Regions from separate parts of the Leifsonia sp. HAY1-4F genome, predicted to be linked through region 2. Evidence: predicted binding sites of a transcription regulator. Region 2 holds the regulator's gene; the other holds the start of a gene.
What was found. Region 2 encodes HrcA, which represses chaperone genes, less so after heat shock. Its sites were predicted from a motif close to TTNGCACTCGNNNNNNNCGAGTGCNAA; they were not measured.

Region 1 (6,721 bases), on a different contig from region 2:
TGCAGCGCGCCGAGCGAGCCCATCCCGCGGTACTTCTTGAACTGCTTGCCGTTGACGAAGACCAGGTCGCCCGGGGATTCGGCGGTTCCGGCGAGCAGGGAACCGAGCATGACGCTGTCCGCGCCCGCGACCAGCGCCTTGGCGATGTCGCCGGAGTACTGGAGGCCGCCGTCGGCGATGAGCGGGACGTTCGCCTCGCGGGCCGCCAGGGACGCCTCGTAGACCGCGGTGACCTGCGGCACGCCGACACCGGCGACGACGCGCGTGGTGCAGATCGAGCCCGGGCCGACGCCCACCTTGATCGCATCCGCTCCCGCATCGATCAGCGCCTGGGCACCGGAACGAGTGGCCACGTTGCCGCCGATCACGTCGATGTGCGACGCGCGCGGCTCGGCCTTGAGGCGACGGATGATGTCGAGCACGCCGGCGCTGTCGCCGTTGGCCGTGTCGACGACGAGGAGGTCGACGCCCGCATCCACCAGGGTCATCGCTCGGTCCCAGGCGTCGCCGAAGAAGCCGATCGCGGCGCCGACGCGCAGCCGGCCCTCCTCGTCCTTCGTGGCGTCGGGATACTTCTCGCTCTTGTCGAAGTCTTTGACCGTGATGAGGCCGCGGAGCTTGCCGTCCGCATCCACCAGGGGCAGCTTCTCGATCTTGCGCTCGGCGAAGATGGCGACCGCCGAGTCGGGATCGATGCCCACCGGCGCCGTGATCAGCGGCTGGCGGGTCATGACGTCGCGGACGGCGGTCGTCGAGCGCTCGAACGGCGAGACGAAGCGCATGTCGCGGTTGGTGATGATGCCGACAAGAGTGCCGTCCGGCTCGACCACGGGCAGCCCGCTGACCCGGAACTGGCCGCACAGCGCATCCACCTCTTCGACGGTCGCGTCGGGCGTCGTCGTCACCGGGTTGGTGATCATGCCCGACTCGGACCGCTTCACCTTGTCGACGTGGGCCGCCTGGTCCTCGATCGAGAGGTTGCGGTGGATGATGCCGATGCCGCCCTGGCGCGCCATGGCGACGGCCATGCGCGACTCGGTGACGGTGTCCATCGCGCTCGAGAGCAGCGGTGTCGCCATCGAGATGCGCTTGGTCAGGCGAGTAGAGGTGTCAGCCTCGCTCGGGATGACGTCCGTGTGCCCGGGAAGGAGCATCACGTCGTCGTAGGTCAAACCGATGAAACCGAACGGATCCGCCTGATCCATCTCACCCCTATCAAGGTTGCGCCACTGTGGATGCTCAATGGTAACGGCAGAACCTGGGCGGGTATTCCGCCCGGTCCGGCTCTAGTCGACGCGGGCGAGATCCAGCTCCGGCGCGCGCCTGCCCTGACGTGCCGCGACGATCAGGTCGACGCTGAGGATGAGCAGCGCCACCCACACGATCGCGAACCCGAGCCAGCGCTCCGGCGGCATCGCTTCGTGGAGGATGGCGACGCCCACGATGAACTGGATGAACGGGGCGAAGTACTGGATGAACCCCATGTAGACCAGCGGCAGACGGCGGGAGGCCGCGGCGAAGAACAGGAGGGGGACGGCCGTGATGACACCGGCGGCGGCCAGCAGGACGGTGTGCCAGACGCTCACCGTGCCGAGGGTGAGTCCCGCCGTGACGCCGACCACGATCAGCTGGATGACGGCCACGGGCGTGAGCCACATGGTCTCCAGCGTCAAGCCGGAGAGAGCATCCACCCGGCCGCCGACCCGCTTCTTGATCAGGCCGTACAGGCCGAACGAGAAGGCGAGGATGAGCGCGATCCACGGCAGCGAGCCGTAGCCGATCGCAAGGACGACCACGGTGATCACGCTGACGCCGACCGCCACCCACTGGGCGACACGGAGGCGCTCGCGCTGAACGATGACGCCGAGGAAGACAGTCACGATGGGGTTGATGAAGTAGCCGAGCGCGGCCTCGACGACGTGCCCGCTCACGGTCGCGATGACGTAGGTCTGCCAGTTGACGTAGATCAGGGCGCCGGCGAGGCCCATCGTGAGCAGCACACGCCGGTCGGTCAGCAGCCGGCCGAAGGTGCGCCATGCGCGCATGACCGTCAGTGCGATCGCGCAGAAAACGAGCGAGAAGACCACCCGCCAGGCCACGATCTCCCAGGCTCCCGACGGCACCAGCGCCAGGAAATAGATGGGGAGGATTCCCCAGAGCAGGTACGCGGAGATCGCGTAGACCAGGCCCGAGGTGCGGTGCGCGGTGAGGTCGTGCTGTGGTGCTGTCACTTGCCTGACTCTACCTCCGGCCTCCGACACCCGCGGCGTGCACATTCGTGACGAATGTCGCCCCCACGAGCCTCCACGTGCACATTCGTGACGAATGTCGCCCGCTGTCGGTGGACCCGGAAACGACGAACGGCCCGGCTGCGCGAAGCAGCCGGGCCGTCGGAAGCGGGGTTCGTCAGCGGACGACGACCGCCAGCACGTCGCGGGCCGAGAGGACGAGGTAGTCCTCGCCGCCGAACTTGACCTCGGTGCCGCCGTACTTGGAGTAGATGACCTTGTCGCCGACGGAGACGTCGAGCGGGACGCGGTTGCCGTTGTCGTCTATGCGGCCGGGGCCTACGGCGACGACCTCGCCCTCCTGCGGCTTCTCCTTGGCGGTGTCGGGGATGACCAGACCGGAAGCAGTGGTCTGCTCAGCCTCGACCTGCTTGATGACGATGCGATCCTCGAGCGGCTTGATGGAGACCGACACGTTGACCCCTTTCCTGTGAAGAACAGTGTCTCGACTAAGACTGAATTAGCAAACTCGCACTGAGAGTGCTAACCCGAGTCTAGGGGGAGAGTTAGCAGTCACGCAACGTGAGTGCCAGGTGGCGCGAAACGGCCAGGGTAGCGTTGACCCCATGGAACGGTCCGAGCTCGTAGCCCTGCTGAGTCCAGAGGGTCTGCGCCTGCTCGACGCGCTGCCGCCCTATCGCAGCGAGCAGGATGTGCTGCGGATCGTCAGCGACCTGCGCAAGCAGGGCCACTCCCCCGCCCTCGTCGCCGCCGTGCTCACCCAGTCCAAGCTGCGCAGGAAGGCGGAGGCCAAGTTCGGCGACTTCGCCTCCCGCATGCTCTTCACGGAGGCCGGGCTCGAGCAGGCGACGCGCCTCCCGGTGGCGGCCCATCACGCGGGACGGTTCCGCTCGGCGGGCATCCGCCGCGTCGCCGACCTCGGGTGCGGCATCGGCGGCGACGCGCTCGCGTTCGCCGCCCTCGAGCTGGAGGTCACCGCGATCGAGGCCGACGAGGTGACCGCGGCCATCGCCTCCTTCAACCTGGCGCCCTTCCCGAGCGCTGCGGTCGAGAACCAGTGCGCCGAGGATGTGGACCTGCGCGAGATCGACGGCGTCTTCCTCGACCCCGCGCGTCGCACGCCGGGCCACACGCAGACGGAACGGCTCACCGACCCCGACGACTACACGCCCTCCCTCGGGTTCGCGTACGAACTCGCCACCGGGCGCTCCGTCGGCCTGAAGCTGGGGCCGGGCTTCGACCGCGACCTCATCCCCTCGACCGCCGAGGCCCAGTGGGTGTCGGCCGACGGTCAGGTGGTCGAGTTGGGCCTCTGGTTCGGCGCGCTCGCCCGGCCAGGCATCCGGCGAGCGGCGCTCGTGCTGCGCGGCGACCAGACCGACGAGCTGGTCGCTGACGCGGACAGCGAGGACGAGGAAACGGGACCGCTCGGCGAGTACCTGTACGAACCCGACGGCGCGGTCATCCGGGCCCGGCTCATCGGCGACCTCGCGCGCAGGATCGGTGGCCGGATGCTGTCCGAGCAGATCGCATACATCACCGCGGACGCTCCGGTCGAGACGCCGTTCGCTGCAGGATTCCGCATCCTGGAGCCGCTTCCGTACGCCGAGAAGGAGCTCAAGCGGGCGCTGCGTCAGCGCGGCATCGGCACGCTGGAGATCAAGAAGCGGGGCGTGGATGTCGACCCGGCCGTGCTGCGCCGGCGCCTGGCCTTGAACGGCGACCGCCCGGCGACCCTGATCCTCACCAGGGTCGCCGGGCGGCACACCGCGCTGCTCGCCGAACGGCTCTGAGGCCGCCCGGCGAACCGCGTCAGTCCGTCAGGCTCAGTACGTCGAGGAGTAGTGCGCCAGGCTCGCGAAGACGATCACGAGGAAGATCCAGTAGATGATCGCGATCACGATCGCGACGAATCCGAGGATGATTCCGGTCAGCCAGAAGCCGCGAGCCTGCGGCTCCTTGTTGCGGCCGATGAACCCGAGCACGACGGCGGCGATTCCGAAGAGGACACCGATGCCCCACGCGAGGTTGATCACGATGCCGACGATGCCGCCGACCAGGGACAGGATGCTCAGGATGGGCGACTTGGCCGCCGGCTGACCGTACGGCTGCTGGTAGCCCGGCGCGGGCTGACCGTAGGCGGGCTGACCGTAGGGCTGCCCCGGCTGCTGACCGTAGGGCTGCTGTCCGTACGGCTGGCCCGGCTGCTGCCCGTACGGCTGCTGGTAGGGCTGGCCGTATCCCGGCGCGGGCGGCTGCTGACCATATCCCGGTGCCGGCGGCTGCTGACCGTAGTCGGGCGCGGGAGGCTGCTGGCCGTAGTCCGGTGCGGGCGGCGGGACAGCGCCGGTGTCGCCCGCCGGCGGCACGGGAGGGGGCGGTGGGACCGAGCCGTTCTCTGCGTTGGGGTCCACCGGGTCGGTGGGAGCGTTCGGATCGGTCATGGGACCCATCTCCTTCATGCTGGAAGCTGGCGGTCGGCGGCTCCCGCGGGAAGAGACTTCCTGAGAGAACGCTGTATCGCCTCCATCGTGGCAGTCACCCAGCGGGGGTGTCAACGCAGCGTCTCAGCCGGTGACCTGAATCTCGGTGACGGGAAGGGTCGAATCCGCCGAGAATGTCAGCTCGCTGGGTCCGTGCCCGGCCAGGATCAGCTGCGCGCCCAGGGCGGCGATCATCGCCCCGTTGTCGGTGCACAGCGAGAGAGCAGGGATGCGCAGAGCGACGCCCGCCTCTGCCGCGCGCGCGACGGCGAGCTGCCGGACCCGTGCGTTGGCGACCACCCCGCCGCCCAGCAGCAGCCGCGGCACGTCGTGGTCGCGGCAGGCGGCCAGCGCCTTCGTGATGAGGACGTCGACGACCGCTTCGCGGAAGGATGCGGCGACATCCGCCGTCGGCACCTCCTCGCCGGCGTCCTGCCGCTGTTCGACCCAGCGGGCGACGGCCGTCTTGAGGCCGGAGAAGGAGAAGTCGTAGCGGTGCTGCTCGAGGTCTTTCGGCCGCGTCAGCCCGCGGGGGAACCGGATGGCGCGAGGGTCGCCGTCCGCCGCCACGCGATCGATCTGCGGACCGCCGGGATAGGGCAGCCCGAGCACCCGCGCGACCTTGTCGAACGCCTCCCCCGCGGCATCGTCGATGGTCTCGCCGAGCAGGCGGACATCCGAGACGAGGTCGCGCACGAGCAGCAGCGAGGTGTGGCCACCGGACACGAGGAGCGCGATCGTGGGGAGTTCGACGGGATGCCCGGGGCCGCCGGCCGCGTCCAGCAGGTCGGCGCCGACATGCCCGACGAGGTGGTTCACCGCGTAGAGCGGCTTGCCCAGCGACACGGCGAGCGCTTTCGCCGCTCCGACGCCGACCATGAGCGCTCCGGAGAGGCCGGGTCCGCTGGTGACCGCAATCGCATCCACGTCCGCCAGCTCGATGCCGGCGTCCGCCACCGCGGTCCGCAGCGTCGGTTCGAGTGCTTCCAGATGCGCCCGCGCCGCGACCTCCGGGACGACTCCGCCGTACCGGGCGTGCTCCTCCATCGACGAGGCGATCGTGTTGGCGAGCAGGGTCGTGCCGCGGACGATGCCGACGCCGGTCTCGTCGCAGGAGGTCTCGATCCCGAGCACCAGGGGGCCGTCGTCCGTCGTAGCGGGATGGGTCATGCGGTCGTCTCCGGGGTGGGCATGGATGTGGCCGGGTCGCCGAGACGCATGACGACCGCATCCACGCCATCGGGCTGGTAGTACTTCGGGCGCACGCCGATCTCCTCGAACCCCAGCTCCCGGTACAGCGACTGGGCTCCCGGATTGTCGGCCCGGACCTCGAGGAACACCTCGCGCGCTCCGCGGTCCCGCGCCTCGGCGAGCAGAGCCAGCATGAGCGTCCGCCCGACGCCGCGTCGGCGCGCATGCGGAGCCACCGCGATGGTCTGGATGTCGCCCTCGCCTCCGCCGCGCGGTGCGAGCAGGCCTGCATAGCCGTCGATCCGCTCGGGCGTCGCCGGTTCGAAGGCGACGAGGTAGTACCCGTGCTCGCCGGCCACCTCCGATCGCATCGACCGCTCCGACCACGCGTCGGTGACGAAGGTCGATCGCTCCAGCTCCATGATGGCCGGCACGTCCTCGACCACTGCCCGCCGGAGCCGGTACTCCGGGTGACCGGATGCGCTCATGCCGTCACCCGCTTGGGTCCGGCCGACAGCGTCACATCCGGCGAGCGCAGATAGAGGGCGTCGTCTGCATCCATCGACAGTCCGTTGGCGTAGCGGAGCTCGGCGAGCATCCCGAGCCGGCCGGCCGGAACCACCGCCGCATCGAAGCGCGGGATCTCGGGATGCGGGAGTTCGTCGGGCTTTCCGAGCCCCGGTCCGTCGAGACGCACGGGCAGCCCGAACGCGTCCGTGCCGGAGTAGGCGGTCCAGTAGCGCTCGCGCCTGCGGGCGTCGGTCACGACCAGCAGCGGGCCCGTGACGCCTGCGGCAT
Region 2 (6,721 bases):
TCGGGTCCTTCCTTCTCTACGAGTAGACCACCCGGAGCGACCGGAGGGGAGACCCGTTTCGCTAACCCTCCCGAGATGACGGAAGATGAATACATGCGCCGCGCGACGTTCACCGACCAACCCGTCACGTACGGGGCCGTCGGCGGCACCCAGGCGGCCGACCTGCTCTACTACCCGCCCAAGGGATACAAGCCGCTCGAGCGCAGCATCCGGCTGGGCAGCGGCGACGAGCGCTTCGAGACGGCGGCGACCGCTCTGATGGCGTGGGGAGTGCAGAAGGGCAGCGGCATCCAGGTCACGAACGTGAACGAGGGCACCGGTGTCCAGTACGAGGGCATCGAATTCGGCGCGGACGGCACCCCCGTCCGCATGCGCGAGAACCGGCCCGAGGAGGACGTGTTCTCGGACGACGGCACGCCCTTCGTGCGCAACGGGATGACGGCGGTGCTGAAGATCCCGTTCGGCCCGTTCCGCGTCTCCGCACCGATCCGGGTCGTGTACGTCATCGACGAGCCGCACCGGCGCGGGTTCGCCTACGGGACGCTGAAAGGGCATCCCGAGAGCGGCGAGGAGTTGTTCCTGGTCGAGCAGCACGACGACGGGACGGTGTGGTTCGTCGTGCGCGCGCTGTCCCGGCCCTCCAATGCGTTCTACCGGCTCGGCTCGCCGGTGCTGGGGATGATGCAGCGCCGGTACACCGCGAAATACCTGCGGGCGCTGCATCCCGCGAGCTCCGCCTGATGCCCAGCATCCTCCCGCTCGGCGATCCGGCGCCCGCCGACGGCCTGCTGCCCGCGACCGCCGCCGACGGAGCATCGGCGCGCGACTTCGGTGTGTACCTGCACGTGCCGTTCTGCCGGGTGCGCTGCGGGTACTGCGACTTCAACACCTACACCGCGACGGAGCTGCGGGGCGTCTCGCAGTCGGACTACGCCGGTCATGCGGTCCGCGAGGTGGAGTTCGCCTCCGGCGTCCTCCGCGACAGCGGCGTCCCCGGGCGGCCGGTGTCGACGGTGTTCTTCGGCGGCGGCACGCCGACCCTGCTCCCGCCCGGCGACCTCGCGGCGATGCTCGGCGCGGTCCGGGACGCGTGGGGGCTCGCCGACGGCGCCGAGGTGACGACCGAGGCGAACCCCGACTCGGTCGACGCCCGCGATCTCCGCCGCCTCGCGGATGCGGGATTCACTCGCGTGTCGTTCGGAATGCAGTCCGCTGTCCCGCACGTGCTGGCCACGCTGGAGCGCACCCACGATCCGGCGCGCATCCCCCTCGTCGTCGGCTGGGCGCGCGACGCCGGCCTGCAGGTGAGCCTCGACCTCATCTACGGCACGCCGGGGGAGTCGCTCGACGACTGGTCCCGGAGCCTGGACACGGCGCTCGCCTGCGAGCCCGACCACCTGTCGGCCTACGCGCTCATCGTCGAGCCCGGAACCAAACTCGCCCGCCAGATACGCTCCGGAGAGATCGCTGAGCCGGACGACGACCTCGAGGCGGACATGTACGAGTCGGCGGATGCACGGCTCGCCGAGGCCGGCTACGACTGGTACGAGGTGAGCAATTGGGCGAGGGATGCGGCACACCGCTCCCGCCACAACCTCGCCTACTGGCTGGGCCACGACTGGTGGGGGATCGGTCCGGGTGCGCACAGCCACGTCGGCGGCGTCCGCTGGTGGAACGTGAAGCATCCCGCCGCCTACGCCCAGCGCGTGCTCGCGGGGGAGTCGCCCGCCGCCGGCCGCGAGACGCTCGACGCCGAGACGCGCCGGGTGGAGCGGGTGCTGCTGCTCAGCCGCATCCGGGATGGTCTGCGCACGAGCGAGCTGGTCGACGCCGGCCGTCGCGAGGTCCCCGCCCTGATCGCGGACGGCTTCATCGACGGAAGAGCCGCCCTCCGCGGGTCGATCGTGCTGACCCTGCGGGGGCGGCTCCTCGCCGACGCCGTGGTGCGGCGCCTGCTGGCGGACGAGGCGGCCTGAGCCGCCTGCCCGACTAGCTCACGAACCGGATCGCGATCGGATACGTGTAGTACTCGCCCTGGTTCGCCCTCACGGCGGCGATGATGCTGAAGACGATGTCGATCACCCACGCCGCGAGGATGATGATGAATCCGACGAAGACGAGCGACAGGATGACCCCCACCACGTAGGCGATGAAGATGGTGATCTGGAAGTTGAGCGCCGTCGCGCTGTGTGCGCGCACGAAGGGCCCCCGGTCCTTCAGCACGAGGTAGCCGATCAGCGCCGGGATCCAGCTGAACAGGATGCCGCCCGCATGGATCAGCGTCGCCCAGAGCTTCTCGTCAGCCGGGCTCAGCTGGGGCTGGCCGCCGCCGTACGGCTGCTGCGGCGGCGGAGGCGGGGGTGTCGCGGACATGCGGGGGTTCTCCTCTGTACTGGCAACTCTGCTGGCAGCGCCGTGCGGGGGCAGGCGTGTTCGTCCGCACCAGCCTAGGGCGCTGGTCCACGGGGGGAGAAGACCCCGGGCGGGTTCGCCTTACTTGATGAACCGGAAGTTCATCGGGTAGCGATACGTCCCTCCGCTGTTCACGCGGACGAAGCCCAGGATCGAGAACACCAGGTTCAGGATGTACAGAGCCCACGGGATGAGCAGGCCGAAGATCAGGTAGCCGATACCGAAGGTGAAGCTGCCGATGATGATCCCGATGATCTGCGACGCCACCCACGCGATGATCCAGGTGATCTGCCAGTTGAGGGCTTCCTTGGCCTCCTGGTCGGTCAGGCGCCCGCGGTCCTTGAACACGAGCCAGATGATCAGGGACGGAAGGAACCACAGGATGCCGCCCAGGTGCGCGAACGCCGCCCACTGCTTGTCCTGCGCCGGGTCGAGGGGTGCGGCTGCGGCGTAGGGCTGCTGCGGGCCGGCCGCCGGCTGCGCGTACGGCTGCTGAGGCGGGACGTTGGAGTACGGCTGCTGGGGTGGCACGTTGCCGGCCGGCTGCTGCGGCGGCACGCCGCCGGGCTGCTGCGGAGGGACGCCTCCGGTCGGGTCGGAGGGCTGGTTCGGGTCTGTCATCGGCGGAACCCTTTCGTGATCGGTTACAACAGTGTTGAACCGGTGCACATACGGTACTGCCGCCGTGTCTCAGGCAGCAATCACCTGGCGGGTGTTTCTGCGCGGTAGCATTGGCACTCAGGAACCGCGAGTGCTAATCGGTCGACGGGAGGCGGAGATGGTCTCAGAACGCAGCCTCGAAGTGTTGCGCGTCATCGTTCAGGATTATGTGGCGTCTCGCGAGCCGGTCGGGTCCAAGAGCATCGTGGAGCGGCACTCCTTCGGCGTGTCGGCCGCGACCATCCGCAACGACATGGCGCTGCTGGAGGAGGAGGACCTGATCGCGGCCCCGCACACCTCCTCGGGCCGCGTCCCCACCGACAAGGGCTATCGCCTGTTCGTCGACCACCTGGCCGAGATGCGTCCGCTCACCTCCGCGCAGCGGGCCGCGATCGAGACCTTCCTCGGGCAGTCGGCCGATCTGGATGATGTCCTCTCGCGAACCGTGCGGCTGCTGTCCCAGCTCACCAACCAGGTTGCGCTCGTGCAGTATCCCTCGGTGGCGCGTTCGCGCATCCGCCACATCGAGCTCGTCGCGATGTCGCCCCACCGCCTGCTCAGCGTTCTGATCACCGATTCGGGCGCCGTCGAGCAGCGGGTCATCGACCTGGGCTTCGATCTCGGCGACGAGGAGGTCGCGGAGATCCGCGGCGCGATCAACGGAGCGGCGGCCGGGCTCACTCTCGCCGAGGCGGCGGCGCGTTTGCGCGAGCTGCCCGGAGCGCTCACCGATCGCACGCGTCCGCTGGTGGAGCCGGTGGCGAGCGCCCTGCTCGACCAGATCGCGGCCAACCGCCAGGAGAAGCTCGTCATGGCGGGCGCCGCGAACCTGGTGCGCACCGAGCTCGACTTCCCGGGAACCATCACGCCGGTGCTCGAGGCGATCGAGGAGCAGGTCGTCCTGCTGCGGCTCTTCGATGAGATGGCCACCGACCAGCACGGGGTCGCCGTGAGCATCGGCCGCGAGAACACGGGTTTCGGTCTGACGGAAGCCTCCGTCCTCTCCAGCGGTTACAGTGCGGCGGGATCGGATGTGGCCCGCGTGGGCCTGCTCGGTCCGCTCCGCATGGACTACTCCGGAAACATGGCGGCCGTCCGTGCGGTCGCCCGCTACCTCTCGCGGCTGCTCGGCGACCAGTAGGCCGCACGCCGCCGGCGAACACCACACGTAATCGACAAGAAGAAGGAACAGCCCCACGTGGCCGACCACTACGAAGTCCTGGGCGTCGAGCGCGACGCCAGCCCCGACGAGATCAAGAAGGCATACCGCCGCCTGGCACGCGAACTGCATCCGGATGTGAATCCGAGTTCGGAGGCCCAGGAGCGGTTCAAGCTCGTCACGCACGCGTATGACGTGCTGAGCGACCCGCAGCAGCGGCAGCAGTACGACCTGGGCGACTCGCGCGGCTTCGGCGGGGCGGGCGGAGCCGACTTCGCCGGCTTCAGCGACATCTTCGAGACGTTCTTCGGCGGGGGCGGGGGAGCGTCGCGCGGTCCGCGGTCCCGGCGCGAGCGCGGGCAGGATGCGCTGCTGCGCGTCGAGATCGATCTCGACGAGGTCATCTTCGGCACCCACCGCGATCTCGAGGTGGATACGGCGGTCGTCTGCGAGACCTGCAACGGCTCCTGCTGCCAGCCGGGCACCCGCCCGGTGACCTGCGACATCTGCCACGGGACGGGCAGCATCCAGCGGTCGGTGCGGTCGCTGCTCGGCAACGTGATGACCTCGAGCCCCTGCGGCACGTGCCGCGGCTACGGCACCGTCATCGCGACGCCGTGCGTGACCTGCCAGGGCCAGGGACGCGTGCGCGCGCGCCGCACGGTTCCGGTCGACATCCCCGCGGGCGTGGACACCGGGCTCCGGCTGCAGATGCCGGGCAGCGGTGAGGCCGGACCTGCCGGCGGCCCGAACGGCGACCTGTACCTGGAGATCAAGGTCAAGCACCACGAGGTGTTCAGCCGCGACGGCGACGACCTGCTGTGCACGCTCGAGATGTCGATGACGGATGCCATCCTGGGCACCACCGCGACGGTGAAGGCGCTCGACGGCGACATCCGGCTCGAACTGAAGCCCGGGACGCAGTCCGCGGACATCGTGACGGTGAAGGATCGCGGCATCACACACCTGCGGGGTACCGGGCGCGGCGATCTGCGGGTCGGCATCCAGGTGGTCACTCCGACGAAGCTCGACCACAAGGAGAAGGAGCTGATCAAGAAGTTCGCGGCCGCTCATACGGCTGCGGAGCCGTCGCTCGCGCACTTCCAGCAGGGGCTGTTCGCGAAGCTGCGCGACCGGTTCCTGAACCTGTAGCCGTCGTGGCGTCCCTCTACCTGCGGGAGGATCTCGACGATGTCGAGGTCGGCGCCCGCCTGTCGCTGACCGGCGCCGAGGCGAAGCACGCGGCCACCGTGAACCGCACGCGACCGGGGGAGTCGGTGCTGATCGGCAACGGCCGGGGACTCGTCGCCTCCGGCGAGGTGCTCGTCGCGACCACGGGCGAGCTGACCATCGACGTGGAGGCGGTGTCGCGCGTCGAGCGCCCGACGCCCTCGATCACGCTCGTCCAGGCGCTCGCCAAGGGGGACCGCGACGAGCTCGCCATCCAGGCGGCCACGGAGCTCGGGGTGGATGCGGTGGTGCCGTGGGCGGCGTCCCGCTCGGTGTCCCGGTGGGAAGGTCCCAAGGTGGCGAAGGGCCGCGAGCGGTGGTCGGCGATCGTGCGGGAGGCTGCGAAGCAGTCCATCCGCGCGTGGACACCGCAGGTGGGGGAGCTGGCGACCACGAAGCAGGTCGCCGCGCTCACCGCGGGCGCGCGCGTGCTCGTCCTGGAGCCGGACGCGTCGGCGCCGCTGACGGGCGTCGTCCCGGACGCCCGCGACCTGGTGCTCGTCGTCGGGCCGGAGGGCGGGATCGCCCCGCAGGAGCTGGAGGCCTTCCGTGACGCGGGCGCCGAGCTCGTCCGCCTGGGCGACACGGTGCTCCGCACCTCCACGGCCGGCCCCGCCGCCCTCGCCGTCCTGAACGCCGCCCTCCGCCGCTGGTAACAGCTCCCGCGAATCACGAGCGCCCCCCACCCTCCAGCCCCACCCTCCAGCCCCGCCATCGAGTCCGCAGAGATTGCACGCTGCGAGGGCTCAGACCGTTCAATCTCTGCGGACTCGATGGAGGGTCGGAGGGGGCGAATAGGATGGAGCCATGGAGGAACAGACGGAGCGCTCGATCTTCTCCCGCATCATCGCGGGTGAGATCCCGGCCGACGTGGTGTACGACAGCGATCGGCTGATCGCGTTCCGCGACATCGCGCCGCAGGCGCCGGTGCACCTGCTGGTCGTGCCGAAGACGGAGCGCTACCGCGACGTGGTGGAGCTCGCCGCTGGCGACCCGGCGCTGCTCGCGGAGCTCGTCGCGACGGCGAAGCAGCTGGCCGACGAGCATTCGGACGGCGACTTCCGTCTCATCTTCAACACCGGCGCAGGCGCGGGCCAGACCGTGTTCCACGTCCATGCCCACCTGTTGAGCGCCAACGATCGAGGTAGCAGCCTCGAGGAAGGATCCCTTGCCCAGCTCTGAATTCACCCCCGGACCGTCGAGCGCAGGGGAACCGGCCGCCGAAGCTCACCTGAGTGTCGACGGCGTCCAGATGGTCCG

Region 1: groES (co-chaperone GroES) is a predicted target of HrcA. The motif match lies at 2,795-2,821, and genes of this name have one in related genera.

What each region holds. Positions count from the first base shown of each region.
Region 1 covers NZ_JBNDHX010000056.1:9,139-15,859, reverse strand. The annotation lists gene guaB (IMP dehydrogenase) at 1-1,205, opposite strand, end outside; gene rarD (EamA family transporter RarD) at 1,287-2,231, opposite strand; gene groES (co-chaperone GroES) at 2,407-2,703, opposite strand; gene ACPYOG_RS11780 (THUMP-like domain-containing protein) at 2,855-4,042, shown strand; gene ACPYOG_RS11775 (DUF4190 domain-containing protein) at 4,076-4,693, opposite strand; gene tsaD (tRNA (adenosine(37)-N6)-threonylcarbamoyltransferase complex transferase subunit TsaD) at 4,817-5,902, opposite strand; gene rimI (ribosomal protein S18-alanine N-acetyltransferase) at 5,899-6,411, opposite strand; gene tsaB (tRNA (adenosine(37)-N6)-threonylcarbamoyltransferase complex dimerization subunit type 1 TsaB) at 6,408-6,721, opposite strand, start outside.
Region 2 covers NZ_JBNDHX010000001.1:23,290-30,010, reverse strand. The annotation lists gene ACPYOG_RS00140 (DUF1990 family protein) at 76-741, shown strand; gene hemW (radical SAM family heme chaperone HemW) at 741-1,976, shown strand; gene ACPYOG_RS00130 (DUF4870 domain-containing protein) at 1,990-2,373, opposite strand; gene ACPYOG_RS00125 (DUF4870 domain-containing protein) at 2,494-3,033, opposite strand; gene hrcA (heat-inducible transcriptional repressor HrcA) at 3,191-4,213, shown strand; gene dnaJ (molecular chaperone DnaJ) at 4,271-5,383, shown strand; gene ACPYOG_RS00110 (16S rRNA (uracil(1498)-N(3))-methyltransferase) at 5,389-6,117, shown strand; gene ACPYOG_RS00105 (histidine triad nucleotide-binding protein) at 6,269-6,643, shown strand; gene ACPYOG_RS00100 (PhoH family protein) at 6,630-6,721, shown strand, end outside.